DNA from 3 places in the Neorhizobium sp. NCHU2750 genome. Region 2 is predicted to be linked to each of the others. Evidence: predicted binding sites of a transcription regulator. Region 2 holds the regulator's gene; each other region holds the start of a gene.

Region 1 (6,830 bases), 1.9 Mb from region 2:
GCGCCAGCTGCCAGACCTGCTCGGCGGAGAGAAACTGCGCTTCGTCGACGAAGACGCAGGCCAGCGGCTCCTCGCCATGCATGGCGGTGATCGCGGCAAAAAGGTCGTCCTCGGAACCGAAGGGGATGGCATCCGACGACAGGCCGATCCGGGAGGAAACCCTCCCCTTGCCGGCACGGTCGTCGAGCGCGGCGATGAAGATCGCCGTGCGCATGCCCCGTTCCCGATAGTTATAGGAGGCCTGCAAGAGCATGGTCGACTTGCCGGCATTCATCGTCGCGTAGTGAAAATAGAGCTTGGCCATGCCGGGCTTTGTCCTACTCCCCCGCAACAAGCGGAAGACCGGGCCGCCGATAGTCACAGATATTTACGGCAAGCCGCCTGCTGCCCAACCGAACAGCAAATCAATCAGCCGAACAGCGAGGCGATGACATAGGTGAGATAGGAGATGATGGCCGCCGCCGGCATGGTGACGACCCATGCGATCACGATATTGCCAGCCAGCCCCCAGCGCACCGCTGAGACGCGCCGGGCCGCCCCGACGCCGACGATCGCGCCGGTGATCGTGTGCGTGGTCGAAACCGGGATGCCGAGCCATGTCGCGCCGAACAGCGTCAGCGCCCCACCCGTCTCGGCGCAGAAACCCTGCATCGGGTTGAGCCGGGTGATCTTCGAACCCATCGTGTGGACGATGCGCCAGCCACCAAACAGGGTGCCGAGCGCCATGGCCGACTGGCAGGAGATCACAACCCAGAACGGCACGTAGAAAGTGCCGCCGAGATGGCCCTGTGTGAACAACAGCACGGCGATGATGCCCATCGTCTTCTGCGCGTCATTGCCGCCATGGCCGAGCGAATAGAGCGAGGCGGAGGCGAATTGCAGGATGCGAAACGTCCGGTCGACGGCAAACGGCGTCTGCTTCACGAAGATCCACGAGACGATGAGGACGAGGACCAGCGCCAGAAAAAAGCCGATCGCAGGCGACATGAAGATCGCGCCAATCGTCTTGAGCAAACCCGCCCAGACGATTGAATTGAATCCGACTTTTGCCAGTCCCGCCCCGACCAGCCCGCCGACCAGTGCATGCGAGGAACTGGAGGGAATGCCGAACACCCAGGTGACGATATTCCAGACGATCGCCCCCATCAGCGCCGCAAAGATCACCTGCGGCGAGACGATCGCCGGATCGATGATACCGGTTCCGAGCGTCTCGGCGACATGCAGCCCGAAGAACATGAAGGCGATGAAGTTGAAGAAGGCCGCCCAAGCCACCGCATATTGCGGTTTCAACACGCGGGTCGAGACGATCGTCGCGATCGAATTGGCCGCATCGTGCAAGCCGTTGAGAAAATCGAAGAACAGCGCAATGCCGATCAAACAGGCAAGCAGCGGAAAGGCCAGCGTCACATCCATCAGACGTTCTCGATCACGATGCCGCTGATCTCGTTGGCAACGTCCTCGAAGCGGTCAGCGACCTTTTCCAGTTCGCCATAGATCTCGCTGCCGATCATGTAGGCCATCGCATTGCCGGTCCTGCCATGCCGCTGGAACAGATCCTTCAGCCCTTGATCATGCAGTTCATCGGAACGGCCCTCCACGCGGGTGACTTCCTCGGCAATCGTGCTCAGCCGCTGCGCATTGGCACCGAGCTTGTCGAGCAGCGGCACCGCTTCGGCGACCAGATGCGCCGCCTTGACGATCTCCTCGCCCATCTGCTTCATCAGCGGATCGAAGCTCGTCTGCTCGAACAGGCGGATCGTCTTGACCACCTTGTGCATCATGTCGATCGCATCATCCATCGACTGGATCAGGTCCTTGATGTCGCCGCGATCGAAGGGCGTGATGAAACTGCGGCGCACGGCCAAGAGAACGTCGCGGGTGATATTGTCGGCACGATCCTCGAGCGCTACGATACGCTCGCAATTCTTGGCCACATCCTCTCCGTTCAAAAGATGGCCGAGCGCTTCCGCCGCGTCGACGACTGTCCGCGCGTGCGCCGAGAACATGTCGAAGAACTTGTCCTCGCGCGGCATCAATTTCCGGAAAACGCTCATCATCTGCTGGTCCTCGGTATCGCCCTGGCAGCACATCCCGGTGGATGCGCTGCGGCGCCACTGTCACAAAACTGTCATAAATGCTATCGGGCCGCTGGAATCAACTGTGAAAATCGGCATTTAAACGGGCATGAAACCTGTCAAGAAAGTTTCCCGGCCACCGGAAGGCAAGCCGAAGACCCTGCTGCAGCAGCTGGCGCAGATGCCGGACAAGCTGTTTTCCGGCGAGTTCCGCCTGCAATATGCGGCACTCTGCTACAGGTTTCCCGCCAATGCAGACGACGCCGAGATCCTTGTCATCACCTCGCGCGACAGCGGTCGCTGGGTCATCCCCAAGGGCTGGCCGATGAAGAAGAAAAAGGCGCATGAGGCTGCTGAAATCGAAGCCTGGCAGGAGGCCGGCGTGCGTGGCAAGGCCAAGAAAACGCCTGTCGGCCGCTACACATATCTCAAATGGCTGGACAATGGCGATGTCGCCCCCTGCACGGTCGAAGTCTTCCCCGTCGAGGTGACGGACATCGACCGGAACTTCAAGGAGCGCGGCCAGCGGCAGATCGCCTGGGTCTCGCCGGAAGAGGCAGCCCACCGGGTTCGCGAGGTCGAGCTCAAATCGATCATCATCGACTTCAAGCCGAAGCGGAAGAAGTCCCCTAAGGCGGGCTGACCCCCGCCACACCACGGCCGCGCCAGCGGAGAAGGGCTTTGCAGCCGGTCGCGACCGGATGATATGCAGGATGCCGCAGTCGATCAGCCAGCATCCAGCAGCGAAGGAGCTTCCCATGGCAGTAGAAAAAGTAGCGATCATCACCGCCGGCGGCAGCGGCATGGGGGCAGAATCGGCCCGCAGGCTGAGCGCCGACGGCTTCAAGGTCGCGATCCTGTCGTCATCCGGAAAGGGCGAGGCTCTCGCTCATGAGTTGGGCGGCATAGGCGTCACCGGCTCCAACCAGTCGCCCGACGACCTGAAGCGCCTTGTCGACACCGTGATGGAGAAATGGGGCCGCGTCGATGCGCTGGTCAACAGTGCCGGCCACGGCCCGCGCGCCGGGATCACCGCAATCACCGACGAACAGTGGCATACGGCACTCGACGTCTACCTGATGAACGTCATCCGCTCGGTGCGCCTTATTACCCCGATCATGCAGGCACAGAAATCCGGCGCGATCGTCAACATCTCCACCGCCTGGGCCTTCGAGCCCTCGGCGATGTTCCCCACCTCGGCGGTCTTCCGTGCCGGCCTTGCCGCCTATACGAAGCTCTATGCCGATACCTATGCGGGCGAGAATATCCGCATCAACAACATCCTGCCCGGCTGGATCGACAGCCTGCCGGCCACAGAGGAACGCATTGATGCCGTGCCGATGAAACGCTACGGCACCAGCGCCGAAATCGCCGCCACCGTCTCCTTCCTCGTTTCCGAGGGATCCGGCTACATCACCGGCCAGAACCTCAAGGTCGATGGCGGCCTGATGCGCTCGGTCTGATGCGTTCGGTCTGAGCCGAAAGACAGGACACCGGTTGCAGCCTCACCCCTGCAGCCGGTCCAGTACGAAATCCGCCCGTTCGCCGACGCTCACCTTCGGCAGCGGCACGACCTCGTAGCCGAGCGCCGGATAGAGGGCCGCAAGCCGTTCGTATTCGGCAACGGCCTCGTCCATTCCATGCCGCCGCTCGTCGTCGCCCGCATAGATCTCCGGCCAGGGCGGCGTCATGAACACCGTCGGATGATAGGGGTAAGACGCGGCAAGCCGGCAGACAGTCGTCTCCCCCGTCGCCCATTCGAGAGCGGCAGCGGCATCGACAAGCCCGCGGTCGAAGAAGGTCCAGCCGGCATTGTCGGCAGCAGCCTTCCGGTCGGCAATCGCCATCGCGATCGCCTTTCGGGCAAAGGCCGCCAGATCCACCCAGGGCAGAGCAAGTCCCTCTCCCTCCTGTTCCTGCCTGACGATGCGCCGCCCCGGCTCTTCCACGACGGAAAACCCGCGCGCGAAAAGCTCTGCGAGAAGCGTCGACTTGCCTCCCCCCGAACATCCGCTGATCACCACGAAACGGTTCATCATCATCATCTCCCCGTGAGCTGCCATCATCCATTGTCGCGAGCGTAATTGACGGATAGCATTACCGAAATTGCAGACGGCCAGGCAAAAGACAGCAATGGTCGCGTGGAAAAATTCGAGGGAAACACAGATGCGCTCATCCAGGATCATCCATGTCGTCACCTGCCATGCGGAAGGCGAGGTCGGCGATGTCATCGTCGGCGGCGTTGCGCCCCCGCCGGGCGACACGATCTGGGAACAGTCGCGCTTCATCGCCAGGGACCAGACGCTTCGCAATTTCGTCCTCAACGAACCCCGCGGCGGCGTCTTCCGCCATGTCAACCTGCTGGTGCCGCCGAAAAACCCGAAGGCACAGATGGGCTGGATCATCATGGAGCCGGAAGACACACCACCCATGTCCGGCTCCAACTCCATCTGCGTCTCCACCGTGCTGCTCGACAGCGGCATTATCCCGATGACCGAACCGGTGACGAGAATGGTCCTCGAAGCACCCGCCGGACTGGTCGAGGTCGAGGCCCAATGCCGCAACGGCAAGGCCGAGACGATCACCGTCACCAACGTCAAGAGCTTTGCCCATAAGCTCGGCGCAGCACTCGACGTGCCGGGCATCGGCACGATCACCGTCGACACCGCCTATGGCGGCGACAGTTTCGTCGTCGTCGACCCTGAAGAGATCGGCCTCGACCTCAGCCCGGAAAACGCTCGCCTGATCGCCGAAACCGGCATCAGGATCACCAACGAGGCCAATCGCCAGCTCGGCTTCTCCCATCCCGAACAGGATGGCTGGAACCATATTTCCTTCTGCCTCTTCGCCGGCAAGCCCTACCGCGAGAACGGCGAGCTGATGGCGAAATCCGTCGTCGCCATCCAGCCCGGCAAGATCGACCGTTCACCGACCGGCACCGCCGTCTCCGCCCGCATGGCGCTTCTCAATGCAAAAGGAGAACTGAACAAGGGCGAGACCCTGACCGGCATCTCCATCATCGATACCCGCTTCACCGGAAGGATCGTCGAGGAAACCACGGTCGCCGGAGAAAAGGCGATCATCCCGTCGATCACCGGCCGCGCCTGGATCAGCGGCACGTCGCAGCTGATGCTCGACCCCTCCGACCCCTTCCCCGGCGGCTACAAGCTTTCCGACACCTGGCCGATGCTGAAATAGCGCTTGGCCGTTCTCCAACATGCCCACGCGCCTGCCAGCACCTTGCGCATCTTTGTCGCAACCGCCCTGAAAAACCCGCCAGCAACACTCGGAAACCTTATTCCTGTTGCGGCCCCTTCCGATCAGCGCCATGAAACAGGCGAGTAATCGCCTCCAATGACTGGAGGTTGGAGAGACAGATGAAAGCCCTGATCCGAACGCTTCAGTTCAAGCTGTTGACGTGGCGCGCCGAGCGCTATCGCCGAATAGGGGACGAACAGGGATATCTCGTTGCCATGCGCCAGATCCGCACGTTTCAGGGCAAGCCACAGGCCCGATAAACATTTAGCTATCGCCAATGGCCGCCGCAATCCGAGCACGGCGCAGGCTCAGTCGCTGTCCTCGTCGAAAAGATCCGGTCTGATGGCGATCAAAAGGCACACGAACGGCAGGCACAACGCCGCAACCACCCGCCCGATCAGGCCTTTTCGTCGCCTGCGACCTGCGGGCGCCACAACGCGCGGCTTGGGTGGCCGGTTATCCATCCTGGTGATTCCTCAAGTAAATTATTTTTATGACATATGGATTACACACCCTTAAGGTGTATTTCAATTCCAAACTTGTAACCAAAGGTTTCCGCACAAGACACACTGATCTGATGGTTAAAGCTCGGCTCACGGAGCACCATCCGTCGCCAAGCGCACACCATCGCGACAGGAAGCGGATGAACCAGCCTCCGATCGGGATCGCACCAACCCCTATTCCGCCTCGCCGAGATGCCGGTGCACCCATTTTGCCTCGTCGGATGCGGTGCGGCCGAAATGCCGCTTGAAATCGCGGGAAAACTGCGCCGCGCTGGCATAGCCGACCGAGGCTGCCGCCTGTGCGATCGTCCCGTTGCCGGCAATCTTCAGCCGTGCCTCGTGAAGCCGCATCGCCTTGACATACTGCATCGGGCTGCTGCCCGTCAGGTCGCGGAAATGAGCATGGTATGAGGGAATGCTCATGCCCGCCTCCCGCGCCAGATCGCCGACCGACACTTCGCCCATATAGGTCTCGCGCAGCCGCACGAGGCTCTGCACGATCCGGCCCGCCGCTCCGGTCTGCCGCAGCGCCGCCACCATCGCCCCGCCCTGCGGCCCGACCAGAACCCGGTAATGCAGCTCGCGCAGCAGGCTTTGACCGAGTACCGCGATCTCGACGGGATCGCCGAGCGCCGTCAGCAGCCGCAGCAGCACATCCTCGATCCCGGCATCCATCCGGCTCGACATCAGGCCCTTCGGCCGGCCGCTGTCCACGCCCTTGATCTCCGCCACCTGCGCAGCAATCTCACCGGCAAGCGCCATGTCGAAATCCACATAGACGGCGATGAGCGGATGATCCTTGCTGGCAACCGACCGCATCCGGAAGGGAACCGGCACCGACACGGCAAGATAGTGATCCTCGTCATAGCGATAGACCTCGCGCTCGAGAATGCCGCGCTTGGCCCCCTGCAGCACGAAGACGGCGCCCGGCCGATAGAGGACCGGCACATCCTGCAGCACCGCCTCGCTTCTCAAAAGCCGCACATTGGCAAGC
Region 2 (6,830 bases):
CTCTATGAACAGGTCTCCAAGGCAGAGATGGACGAGCGCGTCGAGGCGGCACTGCGCCGTGCGGCCCTGTGGAATGAAGTCAAGGACAAGCTGAATGCCAGCGGCACAAGCCTTTCCGGTGGTCAGCAGCAGCGCCTCTGCATCGCCCGTACCGTTGCCGTCAAGCCGGAGATCATCCTGCTCGACGAGCCGGCATCGGCTCTCGACCCGCTCTCGACCGCAAAGATCGAGGAACTGATCGACGAACTGCGCGCCGAATACACGATCGTCATCGTCACCCACAACATGCAGCAGGCTGCCCGCGTCTCGCGCCAGACCGCCTTCATGTATCTCGGCGAGCTGATCGAATTCGACGAGACGGCGAAGATCTTCACCTCTCCGCGTGAGAAGCGCACCCAGGATTACGTCACCGGCCGCTTCGGCTGATCGGTTTCGTTTCAGGCCCAAAACCCTGCGACCCAGTCGCACGATTTTCGTGAATATTGTTTCCGGAAGGACCCGAAGATGGCTTCGACCCACACGCTATCGGCTTTCGATGAAGAACTGCAATACCTGACCCGCCGCATCTCCGAAATGGGCGGCCTGGCCGAGCAGATGTGCGGCGATGCCGTGCGTGCCCTGGTCAATTCGGACTCTTCGCTGGCGCAGAAGGTAATCTCCGACGACGTGATCCTCGACCACGGCGAACGCGAGATCCAGGACAAGGCGATCAGCACCATTGCCCGCCGCCAGCCGGTTGCGGCAGACCTGCGCGAAATCGTCGGCACACTGCGCATCGCAGCCGATCTGGAGCGCGTCGGCGATCTCGGCAAGAACACCGCCAAGCGCGTCATCGCGGTGCAGGGCACCGGCGTACCGCGCAAGCTCGCCCGCGGCATCGAGCATCTGTCCGATCTGGCGCTCGTCCAGCTCAAGGAAGTGCTGGACGTCTATGCCAGCCGTTCGGCGGAGAAGGCCGAAGCCATCCGCCTGCGCGACGAAGAGATCGACGCAATGTACACGTCGCTGTTCCGCGAGCTTCTGACCTACATGATGGAAGATCCGCGCAACATCACCACCTGCACGCATCTGCTGTTCTGCGCCAAGAACATCGAGCGCATCGGGGACCACGCGACCAATATCGCAGAAACCATCTACTACATTACGACTGGTGCCCAGCCGGAAGGCGAACGTCCGAAGGACGATACGTCGAACACGGTCGGTGCTCTCGCCAACTGAGCCCTTTGGGCTCGGTGGGCTGATGTGACGGAGCGAATTGAGCATGCAGCCAAGAATTGCTGTCGTGGAAGACGAGGAAGCGCTGAGCGTCCTCCTCCGCTATAATCTCGAAGCCGAGGGCTACGAGGTCGAGACGATCTTGAGAGGGGATGAAGCCGAGATCAGGCTGCAGGAACGTGCGCCTGACCTTCTTATCCTCGACTGGATGCTTCCCGGCGTGTCGGGTATCGAGCTTTGCCGGCGTCTACGCATGCGGCCCGAAACCGAGCGCCTTCCCGTCATCATGCTGACGGCACGCGGCGAGGAGAGCGAACGTGTTCGCGGATTGGCCACCGGTGCCGACGATTACGTCGTCAAGCCATTCTCGACGCCGGAGCTGATGGCTCGCGTCAAGGCGATGCTGCGCCGCGCCAAGCCCGAAGTTCTCTCCAGCGTCTTGCGCTGCGGAGACATTGAGCTCGATCGCGAAACGCACCGCGTTCATCGCAAGAGCCGTGAAGTCCGTCTCGGGCCGACGGAATTCCGCCTTCTGGAATTCCTGATGACTTCGCCCGGCCGCGTCTTTTCCCGCTCGCAGCTTCTCGATGGCGTCTGGGGCCATGACATCTACGTCGACGAACGCACCGTCGACGTCCATGTCGGCCGCCTGCGCAAGGCGCTCAACTTTTCCAACATGCAGGATGTCATCCGCACCGTTCGCGGCGCGGGCTATTCGATGGAGTCTTGATCGGACGTCGATCGCAACGTGTGAAATCCCGGCCCGAGCGTGATCACTCACCTCGGGCTGTTTTCGTTTCTGTCGTAACCTTCAGGCTCTGGCCTGCTCTCGCCATTCGGGCAGGGGGAATAGCCTGTCATAGGCCAGATTGAAGAAGAAGGCATAGACCAGGTAAAACAGCGCGAAAGATATATCCATCACCAGTGCCTGGAGGAGGCCGACGCCGAGATACCAGGCGATGAACGGCATCAGCACGATCAGCAGGCCAAGCTCGAACAGCACCGAATGCGCGACCCGCAGCCACACGCTTTTCTGCGTGCCGCCGCGAAATTTCTGCATCAACTGGTCGAAGCCGAGATTGTAGAGATAGTTCCAGCCCGTCGCCACCGTGGCCGAGACGATGCCGACGACACCAATATGGCTGACCGGCAGGCCGAACACGAATGCCGCCAGCGGCGTGAAGATCGCAAGTCCGATGATTTCGAAACTGATGGCGTGGCGAATATGATCGCTTGTGCTGCGCATGTCTGCAAACCCCATGGGCTCTGCCGGGTCGTCCCGGCGATTGATACCCGTTCTGGGGGAGGCCGTCCTCACGGCACATCAGATAGTGGTTTGAAAGCCTGTCCGCAAGTTTTCTCTGGCGCCGCGGTGTCGCAGGTCGCTCGCCCGATTGCGGCAAACAAAAAAGCGGGCTTCGAGCCCGCTTTTTCCAGAAGATCCAGCCTTGGATCAGGAGCGTGTTGCAGCCTTGCGGCGGTCGTGGACCGGCTGATAGGCGAGCTTTGCATGATAGTTGCAATAGGGCGAGGAGTCCGGGGACTCGCAGCCGCAGAAGTGGAATTCGTCGGTCAGCGGATCGCCGACCGGCCACTTGCAGGTGCGTTCGGTCAGTTCGGTCAGGGCAAGCTTGCGGGAGATCGGAACGACGACGTTGGAAGCCGGGCGATAGACCAGTTCCTGCGATGCCTCGAACTCGACCTCTTCCTTGAGTGCCGTAGCACCGACCGGGCGAGCAATCGTGCGGGTGGGCGCGCGACCAGCAAAGCTCGGAGCCCGGGGAGCGGCAGCTGCAGGGCGCTTGGGAGCGCGGTTGGTCGGAACGGTGCCGCCGGCCTTTGCGCGACCCGGCAGGTTGAGGCGGTGGACCTTGCCGATGACGGCATTGCGGCTGACGCCACCAAGCTGCGCCGCGATCTGGCTGGCGCTCAGGCCTTCGGCCCATAGCCTCTTGAGTTTCTCGACGCGCTCGTCCGTCCAGTTCATGCCCGTTCTCCGCCTTTGAACGTTGGTGGCATGCAGAATCCCTCACCATTGCCGCGGAAGACATTCCGCAACACGCACTACATCTATGCTTTTGGTGACTAGTTCCGCCGCATGCAGTCTAGTAATTGATCATTAACCTAGAGGTCGGCGGACTCCGTGACAAGAGTCCCCGGAATCGCCGCGAATCGTTTTCCGGGTTTTCCCCAACTTGCTTTCTGAGAGAGTCATTTTTGTCACAGCTTCGGCCGACCGAAATTTCGGCTGAAATGGCACTCAAATTGCCGTGTTTTCATGACTTTTGTTGACTTTCCCCAGGTGAATGGTGATAGTGCCGCCGCCGCCCCGTGGGCGGCATTTTGATTTTCTGGAATGTCCATTGCTGGACGCCTTAGGAGTGATTGTCGCCATGGCTGAATCTGCGCTTTTCGACACGTTTGCCCGGGCCCCCCTGCGCTTCGAGCGCGGCGAGGGTGTATGGCTGGTGACGGAAAGCGGCGAGCGATATCTCGATTTCGGCGCCGGCGTTGCGGTCACCTCCTGCGGCCATGCCAACCCTCACCTCGTCGCCGCGCTGAAGTCGCAGGCCGAGAAGGTCTGGCATCTGTCGAACCTCTACGAAATCCCCGAGCAGGAGCGTCTTGCCCGCAGGCTGACGGAAGCCACCTTCGCCGACAAGGTCTTCTTCACCAATTCGGGCGCCGAAGCGCTGGAATGCGCCATCAAGACGGCCCGTCGCTATCATTTCTCCAAGGGCCATCCGGAAAAGTTCCACATCATCACCTTCGAAGGTGCCTTCCACGGCCGGACCATCGCGACGATCGCCGCCGGCGGCCAGGAAAAATACATGGAAGGTTTCGGCCCGAAGGCCGAAGGCTTCGATCAGGTGCCTTTCGGCGACCTCGATGCGCTGAATGCGGCGATCAACGAGAACACCGGCGCCCTGCTGATCGAGCCGATCCAGGGCGAAGGCGGTGTTCGCCCGGTTCCGAAGGAATTCATGCGGGAACTGCGCCGTATCTGCGACGAAAAGGGCCTGCTGCTCATTCTCGACGAGGTACAGACCGGCGTCGGCCGTACCGGCAAGCTGTTTGCCCACGAATGGGCAGGCGTTACACCCGATATCATGGCGATCGCCAAGGGCATCGGCGGCGGCTTCCCGTTCGGCGCCTGCCTTGCCACGGCCGAAGCCGCATCCGGCATGAAGCCCGGCATTCATGGCACCACCTATGGCGGCAATCCGCTGGCCATGGCCTGCGGCAATGCGGTCCTCGATATCGTGCTGGCCGACGGCTTCCTCGAAAACGTCCGTGATGTCGCACTTGTCTTCCGTCAGGGCCTTGCCGCTCTGAAAGACCGCTTCCCGACGGTGATCGAGGATATCCGCGGCGAGGGCCTGCTTCTCGGCGTCAAGGCCAAGATACCGGCCGGCGATCTCGTGACCGGCCTGCGCAACGAACATCTGCTGGCCGTGCCGGCCGGCGACAACGTCGTGCGTCTTCTGCCGCCGCTCGTCGTCACCGCCGAAGAGGCACGCGAGGGCTTGGCCCGCATAGAGCGGGCCGCGGAAGCGCTTTCCGCAGAACAGCTGAAAAAATCCGCTTAAGGATCAAGGGAGAGGGCGCCTTTTCTGGTTCCCTCGTTCAGGGAACCAGTCATGGCATCACCAAAGCATTTTCTCGATCTCTCCGCCGTCTCCTCGGCCGATCTGCGCACCATCCTCGATGACGCGAAGACCCGCAAGCAGGCGACCAAGGCCGGCACGGCAGACAAGCCGCTCGCCGGCAAGATGCTGGCGATGATCTTCGAAAAGCCGTCCACTCGTACCCGCGTCTCCTTCGATGTCGGCATGCGCCAGCTCGGCGGCGAGACGCTATTTCTCTCCGGCACCGAAATGCAGCTTGGCCGCGCCGAGACGATCGGCGACACGGCCAAGGTTCTGTCGCGCTACGTCGATGCGATCATGATCCGCACGACAGACCATGCTCGGCTGATGGAAATGGCCGAACATGCGACCGTTCCGGTCATCAACGCGCTGACCGACCTTACCCATCCCTGCCAGATCATGGCCGATCTGATGACCTATGAGGAACATCGCGGCCCGGTTGCCGGCAAGACGATCGCCTGGACCGGCGACGGCAACAACGTGCTCCATTCGCTGGTCGAAGGGGCGGCGCGCTTCGGCTATCGCATGAACATGGCGGTGCCGATGGGCTCGGAGCCCGACGACAAGATCCTCAACTGGGCGCGCAACAACGGCGGCAACATCATGCTCTGCCACGATGCCGAACGGGCCGTGAATGGTGCAGACGTCGTCGTTACCGATACCTGGGTATCGATGAACCAGGAACACAAGGCACGCGGCCACAACATCTTCCAGCCCTATCAGGTCAACGATGCCCTGATGAAGCACGCCAAGGATGATGCGCTGTTCATGCACTGCCTGCCGGCCCATCGCGGCGAGGAAGTGACGGACGCGGTGATCGACGGTCCCCAGTCGGTCGTCTTCGACGAGGCGGAAAACCGCCTGCACGCGCAGAAGTCGATCCTCGCCTGGTGCTTCGGCGCCGTCTGAGCCCGTTTCACTGGATCTTGAACTGGACGGAAGGCCACACCATCTGTCGGTTTTCCAACGCGCTGGACGCCTGCCTCGGGCGGCCTCCGGCGCTTCAACACCCATTGCCGATACCTTTCCGGCGGCCAGCGGTTCCGCTTGGCGCCCCGTTTGTGTAAAGGTCGTGCTATCGGCGCGAAGGAGTAAATGATGGCGGAAGCAACTGTCGAGCTGAACGATCTCCGTTTTGCGGGAGATGACAGGGTCGTGCCTTTCCAGGTGGAAGGGCTCGACGTGCGTGGCCGTGCGGTGCAGATGGGGCCGATGCTGAATGCCATCCTCGCCCGCCATGCCTATCCGGCACCGGTGGCGCGCTTGCTGGCCGAGGCGATCGTGCTGACGGCCCTGCTCGGAACCTCCCTCAAGTTCGATGGCAAGTTCACGATCCAGACTAAGGGCAACGGCCCTGTCGATCTTCTGGTCGCCGATTTTTCGACGCCGGATGCACTGCGCGCCTACGCCCGTTACGACGAGGATGCGCTCGCTGCCGCGATCAAGGACGGCAAGGTCTCCCCGCCCGAACTGCTTGGCGAGGGCGTGCTTGCCTTCACCATCGATCAGGGCAAGGGCATGCAGCCCTATCAGGGCATCGTGCCGCTCGACGGTTCCTCGCTCGAAGAGATCGCCGGCGTCTATTTCCGCCAGTCGGAACAGATCCCGACGCGGGTGCGCCTTGGTGTGGCCGAGCTCTACGACCGCGATGCCGACGGCAAGCCGCGCCATAACTGGCGGGCCGGTGGCCTCATCGCCCAGTTTCTGCCGCAGGCACCGGAGCGCATGCGCCATCCCGATCTCCACGGCGGCGATGGCGACGAGCGCGAGACCGATGTGGCCGACGATGCCTGGAACGAGGCGCGCTCGCTGGTTGAGACGATCGATACGGACGAGCTTACCGATCCGCAGGTCGCGATCGAGCGGCTGCTCTTCCGGCTTTTCCATGAGCGGGGCGTGAGGGTCTATGAGCCTCACTCCGTAGTCGACCGTTGCAGCTGCTCGCGCGACAAGATCAAGGGCGTT
Region 3 (6,830 bases), 300 kb from region 2:
TTTGGAGATTAGCGATGGACGTTGCAGAGCAGACCCCAGCGCCCGAACAAGCCGGCCGCAGGCGGTGCATTTCCCTTCTCGCCCGCGCCACGTCGGATGAGCTTGGCACCGCCTGGGAGGGTTTGGCCGACAAGCCTGACACCAGAGCGGTACGCGGCCCGGAAACCGGGCTTGTCATGGTGCGAGGGCGCATCGGCGGCGGGGGCAGCCCGTTCAACCTCGGCGAGGCGACCGTCACACGCGCAACGCTTTCGCTTCAATCCGGCACGATCGGACACGCGCAGGCACTCGGCACCGACAAGCGCAAGGTCAGGCTTGCGGCAATTTTCGACGCGCTCTGGCAGGAGGAGATGACGCGCGATTACGTCGAAAGCGTCGTGCTCTCCCCCGTCGAAGACAGGATAGCCGCAGAGGAAAAAGCAAAGGCCGAAGAGACCGCCGCCACCCGTGTGGACTTCTTCACCATGGTTCGGGGAGACGATTGATGGCAACCAATACAGAGGCCTTTTCCGGCGGGTTCTCCGATCCGGTTTTCCAGTCCCAGAGCATATTCCGCATGCTGATGGACGGCATGGCGCGGCCCGGATCGATCCGCACCGTCGAATATGATGCCGGCCAGCCCGAGCCGCTCGGCGCGGCGGCCGGGGCAATCGCACTGACGCTCTGTGATCACGATACGCCGGTATGGCTTTCCGCAGGCTTATCCAAGTCAGCCGTCGCCGAGTGGATCGGCTTCCATTCGGGCGCGCCGATAACGCGCGAAAAGGCGGAAGCACGCTTCGCCTTCGTGGAGCCGGGTGCCGCACTTTCATCCTTCGGTCTGTTCTCGCTCGGAACGCAGGAATATCCCGACCGCTCGACCACTCTGGTCATCGAGGTTGCAGGGCTTGGTGAAGGCCACTCCTTCACTCTGTCGGGACCGGGCATCCTGCAGTCGAAGGCGATCGAAATCGCCGGCCTGCCGGACGCGTTCCTGCGGCTGTGGGCGGATAACCGGCCGCTTTTCCCGCGCGGGATCGACGTGATCCTGGCGGCGGGCAAGAGCTTCCTCTGCCTGCCGCGCACGACGAAGATCGTGGCTTAATCCACAAGGAGAGTAGACCATGTATGTTGCCGTCAAGGGTGGCGAGGCCGCCATCAGCAACGCTCACCGGCTTCTCGCCGACCGGCGCCGGGGCGACCGCTCGCTTCCTTCCCTCACCATCGACCAGATTGCCGAGCAGCTGGGGCTTGCCGTCGATCGGGTGATGGCCGAAGCCTCGCTCTACGATCGCCAGCTTGCCGCCCTTGCCGTGCGCCAGTCGCGTGGCGACCTGATCGAGGCGATCTTCCTCTTGCGCGCCTACCGCACCACGCTGCCGCGTTTCGGCAATTCGGTGCCACTCGATACGGCAAGGATGCAGGTGGAGCGGCGCGTCTCGGCCACCTACAAGGACCTGCCCGGCGGACAGTTGCTCGGTCCGACCTTCGATTATACCCATCGGCTGCTCGACCCATCGCTTCTGTCCGACGAAGCGGTCGAGGAACCCGCTCGACGAGAAGCAGGCGACGAAGAGATCATGCGGGTTTCCGACATTCTGGCGCATGAGGGGCTGATCGAGGCGGATGGCGAGTTGCCACAGGATCATGCCGCCGGCGACCTGACGCGCGAACCGATGGAATTTCCGATGAGCCGGGACCTGCGCCTGCAGGCGCTCGCCCGCGGTGATGAAGGCTTTCTTTTGGCGCTCGGCTATTCGACCCAGCGCGGCTATGGCCGCAACCACCCGTTCGTCGGCGAGATCCGCATCGGCGAAGTCGAGGTGGAGATGGAGGTGCCGGAACTCGGCTTTGCCGTCTCGCTCGGCAGCATAAGGGTGACGGAATGCCAGATGGTCAACCAGTTCAAAGGGTCTTCGAAAGCGCCACCGCAATTTACCCGCGGTTATGGGCTGGTGTTCGGGCAGAGCGAGCGGAAAGCAATGTCGATGTCACTGGTGGATCGCGCCCTTCGTGCGGAGGAACTCGGCGAAGACATCACCGCGCCGGCGCAGGACGAGGAATTCGTCATCTCCCATTCCGACAACGTGCAGGCGACCGGCTTCGTCGAGCATCTGAAACTGCCGCATTACGTCGACTTCCAGGCGGAACTGGCGATGGTGCGCAAGATGCGGGCCGATATCGCGGCCGCCCGCAAGGGCGGCGAGGGCGAAACCGAGATGAAGGATGCTGCAGAATGACTGCCGATCTCGCCACCTACAATTTCGCCTATCTCGACGAACAGACGAAACGGATGATCCGTCGGGCGATCCTGAAAGCGATTGCGATACCCGGCTATCAGGTGCCATTCGCCTCCAGAGAAATGCCGATGCCCTATGGCTGGGGCACCGGCGGCGTACAGGTGACCGCCTCGATCATCGGCCCGGAGGATGTGCTGAAAGTCATCGATCAGGGCGCCGACGACACGACGAATGCCGTCTCGATCCGCGCCTTCTTCCAGAAGGTCGCCGAGGTTGCGGTGACGACACATACCAAGGATGCGACGATCATCCAGACACGCCATCGTATCCCCGAGCAGAAGCTTAGCGAGGATCAGGTCCTCGTCTACCAGGTGCCGATCCCGGAACCGTTGCGCTTCCTTGAGCCGCGCGAGACCGAGACGCGGAAGATGCATGCGCTGGAAGAATACGGCCTGATGCATGTGAAGCTCTACGAGGACATTGCCATCAATGGCCGCATTTCCAAGACCTATGCCTATCCGGTGAAGGTCGATGGGCGCTACGTCATGGATCCGTCGCCGACGCCGAAATTCGACAATCCGAAAATGCACATGTCGGATGCGCTGCAGCTTTTCGGCGCCGGGCGCGAAAAACGCATCTATGCGGTGCCGCCGCATACGGAGGTCGTCAGCCTCGACTTCGAGGACTACCCGTTCGAAATTCAAGCCTTCGAGCAGGACTGCGCGCTCTGCGGAGCGCATGGCGTCTATCTCGACGAGGTCATCCTCGACGACCGCGGCGGACGGATGTTCGTCTGCTCCGACACCGACCATTGCGAGGATCGCCGCAATCACGGACATGTCGGTGCGATGCCGGCGCAGCAACAAGCCAAGGGCCAGGAGGCAGCAGAATGAGTGACCTTCCCCTTCTCAAGGTCAGCGGCGTATCGAAGTTCTATGGCAGCCGGATCGGTTGCAAGGATGTCAATTTCGAGCTCTGGCCGGGCGAGGTTCTGGCCATCGTCGGCGAATCCGGTTCCGGCAAGACGACGCTGCTCAACTGCATATCCACCCGCCTCCTGCCGACCGCCGGCAGCGTCGAATACCGGATGCGCGACGGCAATTTCCGCGATCTCTACCGGATGAGCGAGGCGGAACGGCGCTTCCTGATGCGCACCGACTGGGGTTTCGTCCACCAGAATCCGGCCGACGGGCTGCGGATGACCGTTTCTGCCGGCGCCAATGTCGGCGAGCGGCTGATGGCGGTCGGTGACCGGCATTACGGCAAGATCCGCGAGACGGCGACGGACTGGCTTGGCCGGGTGGAGATTTCCGCCGACCGTATCGACGATCAGCCGCGCGCATTCTCCGGCGGCATGCGCCAGAGGCTGCAGATCGCCCGCAACCTCGTGACCGGCCCGCGCCTTGTCTTCATGGACGAGCCGACCGGCGGTCTCGACGTCTCGGTGCAGGCGCGGCTGCTCGACCTGGTGCGCGGCCTCGTCAACGATCTCGGGCTGGCGGCGATCGTCGTCACCCATGATCTGGCGGTTGCCCGCCTGCTGTCGCACCGGATGATGGTGATGAAGGACGGTCACGTGATCGAACACGGCCTGACAGACCGGGTGCTCGACGATCCGCGCGAGCCCTATACCCAGCTTCTCGTTTCCTCGATCCTGCAAGTGTAAGGAGGGCCTGATGACTACACCCCTCGTCGTCTCGGAAGTCTTCAAGAGCTTCACCATGCATCTGCGCGACGGCATCAAGCTGCCGGTCGTCAACGATGTGAATTTTTCGGTCGCCGCCGGCGAATGCGTCGTGCTCGGAGGCCCATCTGGTATCGGCAAGAGCTCGATCCTGAAGATGCTCTACGGCAATTATGCCGTCGATGCGGGGCAGATCCTGGTGGACCACAAAGGTGTTCAGGGGGACCGGATCATCGATATCGCCAGCGCCGACCCGCGCACGATCATCGACGTGCGCCGCCACACCATGGGTTATGTCAGCCAGTTCCTGCGTACCGTGCCACGTGTGGCTGCGATCGACGTGGTTGCCGAACCGCTCGTCGCGCGCGGTATCGAGGCTGCCGTTGCCAGGGAAAATGCAGCCCAGCTGCTTTCGCGACTCAACCTGCCGCGCGAACTCTGGTCGCTGCCGCCATCCACATTCTCCGGTGGCGAGCAGCAGCGGGTCAACATCGCCCGCGGCTTCATTACCAGCCACCGCATCCTGCTTCTCGATGAGCCAACCGCCTCGCTCGACGCGACCAACCGCCGCGTGGTGGTCGAGATGATCGCCGCCAAGAAGGAAGAGGGCGTTGCGATGCTCGGCATCTTCCATGACGAGGAGGTGCGCGAGGCCGTAGCCGACCGCATTCTCGATGTCAGTGCATTCTCTCCGCGAAAGGCCATTGCAGCATGAGCCGGCTGTTATCCGAAACACCGAGCATCCATGAGACCGCACGGGTAGAAGCCACAACGCTCGGCAGATATACGAAGGTGACGGAATATTGCCGGGTTCGCGAATGCGAGATCGGCGACTATTCCTATGTCATGGAGCACGGGCATTTGTGGAACGCGAAGATCGGCAAGTTCTCCAATATCGCCGCCTTCGTGCGCATCAACGCGACAAACCATCCGGTAGAGCGCGCCACGCTGCATCACTTCACCTACCGGCCCGGAGACTATTGGGGCGATCTGGAGCCGGAAGAAGCGGACTATTTTGCCGCCAGACGATCAAAGCCGGTCGTCATCGGCCATGACACCTGGATCGGGCATGGAGCGACGATCCTGACCGGCGTCACTATCGGCAACGGTGCGGTGATCGGTGCCGGTGCCGTCGTGTCGAAGGATGTCGCCCCTTACACGATCGTTGGCGGCGTGCCGGCCAGGCTGATCCGCGAACGTTTCAGCAGCGAGATCGGCAGCAAAATGGACCAGTTGGCATGGTGGGACTGGGATCACTCGAAGCTTAGAACCGCTCTCGACGACTTCCGGATGCTGTCGGCGGAGGATTTCATCGCCCGATATTCCACCTGACGGACAGGTCTTAGGGCCAGATTGCTTTTAACAAAACGGACATAAATCCGACATTCAGGCTTCATCAACCAAGTCTAATCCGATTCTCATCAGGGGATTGGACAGGCGTGAAAGAATGAAATTTGAACTGAGGAATGTTACCCGGCGCTTCGGCGATCGCATTGCGGTCAATGCCGTCAACGTGGAAATTCCCCAGGGCCAGATGGTCGGCATTATCGGTCGTTCCGGCGCCGGAAAGTCCACCCTTCTGCGGATGATCAACCGCCTTCAGGAGCCGAGTTCCGGCTCGATCCAATTTGGCGGCACCGAAGTATCGTCGCTGCGCGGCGCCAGGCTGCGCAACTGGCAGCGTGACTGCGCGATGATCTTCCAGCAGTTCAATCTCGTGCCGCGCCTCGACGTGCTGACCAATGTGATGCTCGGCCGGCTGAACCACCGCTCGACGCTGATGAGCCTGTTCAACATTTTTTCCGACGATGAGCGACTGGCGGCGATCGCAGCGCTCGAGCGCCTCGGTATCGAACAGACCGCGATGCAGCGTGCCGGCACGCTGTCCGGCGGGCAGCAGCAGCGCGTGGCGATCGCCCGCGCGCTGATGCAGTCGCCGAAGATGCTTCTGGCCGACGAGCCGATCGCCTCGCTCGATCCGCTCAACGCCAAGATCGTCATGGATGCGCTGCGCGACATCAACGAACGCGAAGGCATTACCGTCATCACCAACCTGCACACGCTCGATACCGCCCGCAGCTATTGCGAGCGGATCATCGGCATGGCCCAGGGCAGCGTCGTGTTCGACGGTCCGCCATCGGCGCTCAACGCGGAAGCCATCCAGCAGATCTACGGCTCCGACAAGGATGGCGCCGGCATCGACGAGACGATGACCTCGACCAGCATCAACATTCCCGCCGCGCAGGTCGCCGCGGGCCAGGAATTGGCCGGACAAGGCACACTGGCAAGCGCCAGAGCCTGAGAGCCGCACCGCCGATCGTAAAGCCCGCGTCAAGGGCACTCTTTTCATGACCCAACTCCGGACGAACCGGAAACAGGAGATCACCATGCTGAAAAAAGCTCTTCTCTCTGCCGTCGCGCTGACCGTGCTCGCCGGTTCCGCCATGGCTCAGGACGTCAAGGTTCTGCGCATCGGCCTCGACGGCTCGGAAAACGAAGCCGACCAGATCCGCAGCACCCAGTGCGTCGCCGATGGCCTGAAGGCTGCGACCGGCGTTCCGGAAGTACAGATCTTCCCGTCGCCGGACTATAACGGCGTCATCCAGGGTCTGCTCGGCGGCACGATCGACATCGCTTCGATGGGCGCTTCCTCCTATGCCGCAATCGCCATCAAGGACCCGAACGCCGTCTCCCCGATCCTGACCTACACCCAGTCGGACGGTTCGAGCGGTTACTACTCGATCATGGTTGCCCGCAAGGATTCGGGCATCAAGACGCTCGCAGATCTGAAGGGCAAGAAGCTCGGCTTCGCCGATCCGGACTCGACCTCGGGCTATCTCGTCCCGAACGTCGCGCTGCCGAAGGAAATCGGCATGCCGGTCAAGGACTATTTCTCCGAAACCGGTTTCGGCGGCGGCCATGAGAAC

The links. The regulator PhoB, encoded in region 2, activates phosphate uptake and scavenging genes when phosphate is short. The targets are predictions, from matches to a motif close to TGTCATNNANCTGTCAT.
Region 1: a site for PhoB is predicted at 2,116-2,132, ahead of NCHU2750_RS12090 (DUF47 domain-containing protein). Genes of this name have one in related genera too.
Region 3: a site for PhoB is predicted at 5,309-5,325, ahead of phnC (phosphonate ABC transporter ATP-binding protein). Genes of this name have one in related genera too.

Annotation. Positions count from the first base shown of each region.
Region 1 covers NZ_CP030827.1:2,485,982-2,492,811, forward strand. The annotation lists gene NCHU2750_RS12080 (thymidine kinase) at 1-304, opposite strand, end outside; gene NCHU2750_RS12085 (inorganic phosphate transporter) at 409-1,413, opposite strand; gene NCHU2750_RS12090 (DUF47 domain-containing protein) at 1,413-2,057, opposite strand; gene NCHU2750_RS12095 (NUDIX hydrolase) at 2,185-2,718, shown strand; gene NCHU2750_RS12100 (SDR family oxidoreductase) at 2,834-3,538, shown strand; gene NCHU2750_RS12105 (AAA family ATPase) at 3,581-4,111, opposite strand; gene NCHU2750_RS12110 (trans-3-hydroxy-L-proline dehydratase) at 4,242-5,273, shown strand; gene NCHU2750_RS30510 (hypothetical protein) at 5,453-5,593, shown strand; gene NCHU2750_RS12115 (AraC family transcriptional regulator) at 6,011-6,830, opposite strand, start outside.
Region 2 covers NZ_CP030827.1:102,817-109,646, forward strand. The annotation lists gene pstB (phosphate ABC transporter ATP-binding protein PstB) at 1-426, shown strand, start outside; gene phoU (phosphate signaling complex protein PhoU) at 505-1,218, shown strand; gene phoB (phosphate regulon transcriptional regulator PhoB) at 1,262-1,945, shown strand; gene NCHU2750_RS00515 (PACE efflux transporter) at 2,027-2,461, opposite strand; gene NCHU2750_RS00520 (GcrA family cell cycle regulator) at 2,669-3,202, opposite strand; gene NCHU2750_RS30270 (hypothetical protein) at 3,436-3,579, opposite strand; gene NCHU2750_RS00525 (aspartate aminotransferase family protein) at 3,609-4,805, shown strand; gene argF (ornithine carbamoyltransferase) at 4,857-5,774, shown strand; gene NCHU2750_RS00535 (Hsp33 family molecular chaperone) at 5,964-6,830, shown strand, end outside.
Region 3 covers NZ_CP030827.1:4,124,686-4,131,515, reverse strand. The annotation lists gene phnG (phosphonate C-P lyase system protein PhnG) at 15-485, shown strand; gene phnH (phosphonate C-P lyase system protein PhnH) at 485-1,084, shown strand; gene NCHU2750_RS19845 (carbon-phosphorus lyase complex subunit) at 1,104-2,219, shown strand; gene NCHU2750_RS19840 (alpha-D-ribose 1-methylphosphonate 5-phosphate C-P-lyase PhnJ) at 2,216-3,112, shown strand; gene phnK (phosphonate C-P lyase system protein PhnK) at 3,109-3,885, shown strand; gene phnL (phosphonate C-P lyase system protein PhnL) at 3,896-4,618, shown strand; gene NCHU2750_RS19825 (DapH/DapD/GlmU-related protein) at 4,615-5,235, shown strand; gene phnC (phosphonate ABC transporter ATP-binding protein) at 5,351-6,205, shown strand; gene phnD (phosphonate ABC transporter substrate-binding protein) at 6,291-6,830, shown strand, end outside.